Regions from separate parts of the Shewanella sp. HL-SH5 genome, predicted to be linked through region 3. Evidence: predicted binding sites of a transcription regulator. Region 3 holds the regulator's gene; each other region holds the start of a gene.
What was found. Region 3 encodes NrdR, which represses ribonucleotide reductase genes. Its sites were predicted from a motif close to AAACACNANATNTNGTGTTT; they were not measured.

Region 1: nrdA (class 1a ribonucleoside-diphosphate reductase subunit alpha) is a predicted target of NrdR. The motif match lies at 1,421-1,440, and genes of this name have one in related genera.
Region 2: nrdD (anaerobic ribonucleoside-triphosphate reductase) is a predicted target of NrdR. The motif match lies at 1,435-1,454, and genes of this name have one in related genera.

The regions. Positions count from the first base shown of each region.
Region 1 is NZ_CP195038.1:2,033,980-2,036,259, reverse strand. It holds gene nrdA (class 1a ribonucleoside-diphosphate reductase subunit alpha) at 1-1,209, opposite strand, end outside; gene ACRWQM_RS08875 (HAD family hydrolase) at 1,734-2,280, opposite strand, start outside.
Region 2 is NZ_CP195038.1:1,562,281-1,564,560, reverse strand. It holds gene nrdD (anaerobic ribonucleoside-triphosphate reductase) at 1-1,379, opposite strand, end outside; gene rssA (patatin-like phospholipase RssA) at 1,606-2,280, opposite strand, start outside.
Region 3 is NZ_CP195038.1:2,967,171-2,969,450, forward strand. It holds gene ribD (bifunctional diaminohydroxyphosphoribosylaminopyrimidine deaminase/5-amino-6-(5-phosphoribosylamino)uracil reductase RibD) at 1-566, opposite strand, end outside; gene nrdR (transcriptional regulator NrdR) at 595-1,044, opposite strand; gene glyA (serine hydroxymethyltransferase) at 1,172-2,280, opposite strand, start outside.

The DNA of each region.
Region 1 (2,280 bases), 930 kb from region 3:
CATCATTAACGAAAATAACTCAACCGCTTTAATTTGCTTTTTACGCACAGCAGGATCTTGCTCATACTGAACATATAAACGTTCAAATTCAACTTGATCCTCAAAAAATGCATCATATAAACCCGGCACATCAGATGGACTGAATAAACTGATATCTTCGCCTTTAATTAAACGTTGGTACATCAACTTGTTTAACTGGACACCATAATCTAAATGGCGAACACGGTTATCATCAACACCGCGGTTATTTTTCAGAACCAGTAGAGATTCTACTTCTAAATGCCATATTGGGTAAAACAGTGTTGCCGCTCCGCCACGAACGCCGCCCTGTGAGCATGATTTTACCGCAGTTTGAAAATACTTATAAAAGGGTAAGCAACCGGTATGAAAAGCTTCACCACCACGAATAGGACTGCCTAAGGCGCGAATACGACCAGCATTAATACCAATACCAGCACGTTGACTGACATATTTCACAATTGATGAGGCGGTGGCATTAATAGAGTCTAAGCTATCGTCACACTCAATCAATACACATGAGCTAAATTGACGTGTTGGTGTGCGCACACCTGCCATAATAGGTGTCGGTAAAGAAATCTTGAAGTTTGATGTGGCATCATAAAAATCTTTTACAAACTGTAATCGAGTGTCTTTGGGGTACTTTGAAAACAAACACGCAGCAACTAATATATAAAGGAACTGAGCACTTTCATATACTTCGTGGGTGACACGGTTTTGAACTAGATACTTACCCTCTAATTGCTTAACGGCGGCATAAGAGAAGTTCATGTCGCGCCAATGGTCAACATAAGTATCTAAGATGTCTAACTCTTCGCGGCTGTAATCAGCCAAGATATGCATATCATATTTGCCCATTTCAACCAGTCTGGTGACATGGTCATATAATTTAGGCGGTTCGAACTGACCAAATGCTTTTTTACGTAAATGGAATACCGCTAAGCGTGCTGCCACAAACTGATAATCGGGTGATTCAGGGGAAATAAGATCTGCCGCAGCTTTGATGATCGTTTCATGAATCGCTTCTGTTGGAATACCATCAAAAAATTGAAGATGCGATCTGAGTTCAACTTCAGATACAGAGACGTTTTTTAATCCCTTGGTTGCCCAAGTAATAACGCGATGGATTTTGTCTAAATCGATATTTTCACGTTCGCCACAGCGTTTAGTGACAGTCATATTGCTATTCATTGCAGAGAGGCCTTGATTATATCTGTTATTGTGATTGAGCGCTTAATACCAAAAGCGATCGTGTCTAACCACGTTTACGTTTCCATGTAAAAACAATCATGCTGAAGCATTAAATACGACGGATTGAGACATTTTAGCACGCTAAGTCACCCGTTCAGCTTAATTAAATGAGTTATTTTAAACAACTCATTAGTGTCTGTGATTGTATTTGACACACAAGATATGGTGTTTTTTAAAATCTAACATACAAGATAGTGAGGTTGGAGGTTTTTTGCAAGCCACAATTTTTAGAACATCTTGTGGATAAGTTGAGGATAATCGCAACAGTTAGTAAAAGCTAACCCTACACCCCAAATTTATATAGCTTTTCTGTGGGCTGTAGAATAATTGTCCGTAATTTTAAAAGAATTTGATCGCTAAAAATATCAGCGATCGATTCTATTAGCTGATTTTTAGATTGATCTTTGATTAATTGTTTGAGTTAGCATAAAAGCCGTTTAACAACACCGTTTATATCGATAATACTAAGTAAGTTGACGGTTCAATACAAAATAGTCATGTAAACACTGTGTGGTTTTAAAATGAAGTTGTCCAGGCCAAGTGTCAGGTTTGTCTTGGGGCGATAAATAACCCCAATGCGCTATTCCACCAATCATATTGGCATTTTGAGCCGCGATAAGGTCGCGTTCAGCATCTCCTATATAAATAATCGATTCAGGACTGATGTTCATCTGCTGCGCGGCAAGTAGCATAGGTGCGCGATGAGGTTTAGGGTGCAACGTACTATCACCGCTGATAAGAGTTTTAATTCGCGACATTAAGCCGAGTTTGTCAACCAAAGGACGGGCAAAGCGAGCATGCTTGTTAGTCACAATTCCATAGGGAGTACCGTTATCATCAAAATGATTCAATAACTCTGCAAGGTTATCAAATAAAATGCTTTTGTCACCATTAATGAGCTGGTAATGATGCAATAATGCTAGTTGGATCTGTTTTTGCTCATCATCGCTAATATTAGGCAGTGCAGCCTTAACCAGCGCCAAACTACCATGAGTGGCAGCGTGCTTCACT
Region 2 (2,280 bases), 1.4 Mb from region 3:
ATATATAAAATTGGCGCAACACGGGCTTTAACACCCACTAACCGAGCAATACGAGTGTCTAAAGCTTTTTTTGCTACCACTAGGCGTTTATCTAATAAAGCGTAGAACTTGGCCTCATCGCCCTTAGATTCTATCGCAATACGTGGCAGATTTAAGCTCACCACACCGAGGTTGTTGCGGCCTTCATGTACCAACTGACCATCTTGCTCGAACGTGTCTAAAAATGAGCGACATCCCATAGGTGTTTTGAATGAGCCAGTGGCCTTAACCACTTGTTCATAATTCAAAATATCGGGATACATGCGTAGACTTGCACACTCTAGCGCCTGGCGTTTGATGTCGTAATTTATATCTGCCGCTTTATGATTAACGCCATCTTTTATCGCAAAAACCAGTTTAGGAAAAACCGCTGTTTTACGATTTTTACCTAATCCCGCCTTGCGCACAGTTAATATTGACTGCTGAATTAAGCGAGACTCCCAACTTGTACCCAAACCAAAGCCAAAGGTGACAAAGGGCGTTTGCCCATTGGCGGTATGCAAGGTATTCACTTCATATTCAAGTGATTGAAATGCATCATGGCATTCTTTTTCTGTTTGCGCTTTTGCAAAGGCTTCAGCGTCGGCAATTTGCCACTTAATCCCCGTCGCAAGATGCTTTTGATAGCTTTTTTGAACAAAGATTGCCAACACTTCATCAATACGATTAATGGTGGTGCCACCATAAATGTGACTCGCCACCTGGGCAATTATTTGCGCCGTTACTGCCGTTGCAGTCGAAATAGATTTGGGGGTTTCAATTTCGGCGTTACCCATTTTAAATCCGTGGGTTAACATGCCGGCTAAATCTATTAGCATGCAATTGAACATAGGAAAAAAAGGCGCGTAATCTAAGTCATGATAGTGCAGCTCCCCCCGTTCGTGGGCGGCCACCACATCTTTGGGTAACAAGTGCGTTTTGGCATAATGTTTTGCCACAATACCGGCTAATAAATCGCGTTGAGTGGGTATAACCTTGGCGTCTTTGTTGGCATTTTCATTTAACAGACTGCTGTCACTTTGCTCTACTAAACCGCGAATTTGACAATTTAACTTACTTTTGGTCTCGCGGCTCACATCGCGATCATGTCGGTATTCAATATAATGACGTGCAACCGACTTAAAAGGACCTGACATTAACCTGTTTTCAACTGCATCTTGTAGTTGATGAATATCCACTTCTGTTTGTTGCTGAAACTCTTGTTCAACTGTCAATGCCAAAGTATTGGCATAGTCATGATCTGATTGTCCGGCAGACTTCATTGCTGCAATAACGGCATCTTTTATTCGACTTGAATCAAATGCAGTGCGGCATCCGTCGCGCTTAATAACAACCAACATAACCAGCTTCTCCTTTAGCGTCGCCAAATCAATATATCGGCATACGAAAAACACAAAACACTATATGTAGTGTATTAAGCGTTAAATCGTCACTGACCGTGTTGATCTAGATCATCATTTTTCACGCTAAAGAAAAGCAAAGTAAATTTATGTTATAAGCACCAAAAATCGGCTTGTTAGCGCTTGATCATAGATATCAAGCTAGTTTAGGAACAATATTTTCAAATTAGTTTTTAAGCGACGCTTTAATTAAATGCGCGATATCTTCAACTGCTTTTTTACCCGCGGCAATCGCTTCATCTGCACGATGAAACTCCATGGTGCCAATATCAGATACATTGGGAATAATACAAATATCTGGTGGGTCGCCCATTAATCGAGATCGCTTATGACGCTGTTCTAAAATATCCATCGATTGTGACATTACCGCTAACATGCCAGGGTGCGACTTAGTGCCAAGCGACAGTTTGTCACTTAAGCTACTGATATAGTCTTTGCCCTTACCCAATAAATCCATAAAGCCTGAATCTTGCGGTTCAGCATCTGCATCAAGGTGTTCATCAGACACAGGCTCAGAGCTACTGACTTGCTGGGGCAACACTTGCATTTGTTTACGTAAATAACCATTCAAATCAACAGCGATGACAATATCGACACCAAGCGAGCGACATAATGAAACTGGTACTGGATTAACTACGGCACCATCAACTAACCAACGGCCATTTTGTTGTACTGGCGGTAAAAAGCCAGGCATAGAACATGATGCCCTGACAGCATTGCGCAATAATCCTTCTTTAAACCAAATCTCCTGGCCAGAATATAAATCCGTTGCCACTGCGGCAAAGGGGTGTTTCAAGTTTTCAATGTCAACAGCGCCAATATGAGTAGACATAACATCAAA
Region 3 (2,280 bases):
TGCACATCTTGTCTTGCTGCGGGACCGGTAATCCATTTAGAAACACCATTAGACAAGGCAGTTTTGCCATCTAAACTGGCGGCAACTTTCACCGTAACCCATGGCAAACCGGTTTTCATCCGCTTCATAAACCCTAGGTTTAACGTCAAAGCTTCAGCGGCTAATAAACCAACCTCAACTTGAATACCTGCATCTTGCAACATGGCAATACCGTTATCGGCTACTTGAGGGTTAGCGTCTTTCACTGCAATAACGACTCTAGCAACCTGGGCATTAATTAACCCTAAAGCGCAGGGCGGAGTACGTCCATAATGACTACAAGGCTCTAAAGTCACATAGGCTGTAGCACCAACGGTAGAATGTCCTTGTTTAGCGGCATCAGCCAATGCATTGACCTCAGCATGTCCTTGACCCGCAACTTGATGATAACCTTCACCAATAATAATTGAGTCTTGGACAAGTACGCAGCCAACAGATGGATTGGGGCGCGTAGTATAAAGACCTTTTCGCGCCAGCTGAATCGCACGACCCATCATTTGGGTATCAAATACACTAAAGCTAGTCATAAAAAGTTACTCAAGTCCTAGGGGAAGTTTATTTTTGCAATTTAGCAATCGCTTCGCCAAATTGTGACACATCTTCAAAAGCACGATAAACAGAGGCAAATCGAATATAGGCGACTTTATCTAGGCTCATTAATTGATCCATCATTAAATTACCTATCATCTCAGAATCAATTTCACGCTCACCTGTCGCGCGTAATGTGGACTTAATTTTAGTAATTGCTTGTTCGATTTCATCCATAGATACTGGACGTTTTTCCACCGCACGTAACATACCACCGCGAAGTTTTTCTTCATCAAAAGGTTGGCGGCTGCCATCGCGCTTTATCACCCTAGGCATGACTAGCTCTGCACCTTCAAAGGTTGTAAAACGTTCATGGCATTCTGTGCATTCACGGCGACGGCGAACTTGGTGGCCATCTGCCACTAAACGTGAATCGATAACTTTAGTATCAGTCGCGCTACAAAATGGACAATGCATTGAACCTCCGAAAATAAAATGGCCACTAAAATTAGTGGCCATTAAAGTTTATCCTATTTACTCATCAAGGTTAAGCTAACCTTTAGGGATAGCATTAGTGATGAAAGGATATTCCGTGCAGTAGGAATTATCCGTAAACAGGGAACTTAGCGCATAAGGCCAACACTTGACCTTTTACGCTATCAATCACAGTTTGGTTTTGTGCGTCATCTAAAATGTCACAAATCCAACCCGTTAATTGCTTCGCTTCAGCTTCTTTAAAGCCACGGCGAGTAATAGCTGGGGTACCAATACGAACACCTGAAGTGACAAATGGTGAACGTGGATCATCAGGTACTGAGTTTTTATTTACCGTGATATTGGCACTACCTAACGCTGCATCAGCTTCTTTACCGGTTAAGTCGCGACCGATTAAATCAACAAGCATTAAGTGGTTTTCAGTACCGCCAGAAACAATTTTGTATCCGCGCGCTAAAAATACTTCAACCATTGCTTTAGCGTTTTTAACAACTTGTTGTTGGTAAACTTTAAACTCAGGCTCTAGTGCTTCTTTAAACGCAACCGCTTTACCAGCAATAACATGCATTAATGGGCCGCCTTGGCCACCAGGAAACACAGCAGAGTTTAATTTTTTGTATAAGTCTTCATCATTAGCTGCAGAAATAATGATACCGCCACGTGGGCCAGCTAATGTTTTATGCGTTGTAGAAGTAACAACATGTGCATGAGGTACTGGAGTTGGATAAACACCTGCAGCAATAAGGCCCGCAACGTGCGCCATATCCACAAAAAAGTATGCGCCAATTTTATCCGCTATTTCACGCATTCTGGCCCAGTCAACAATACCAGAATAAGCAGAGAAGCCACCAATCATCATCTTGGGTTTATGCTCTACCGCTAAACGTTCCATTTCGTCATAATCGATTTTGCCCGACTCATCAATACCATAAGGAATGATGTTATATAATTTACCGGAAAAGTTAACTGGTGAACCGTGGGTTAAATGACCGCCGTGAGCTAAATTCATACCAAGTACAGTGTCGCCTGGCTTCAACAACGCCATAAATACTGCACTGTTTGCTTGTGATCCTGAATGCGGTTGTACGTTGGCGTAAGTTGCACCAAATAACTCTTTAGCACGTTCAATGGCTAAGGTTTCAACAACATCAACATACTCGCAACCACCGTAGTAACGCTTACCTGGATAGCCTTCAGCATATTTATTAGTTAACTGTG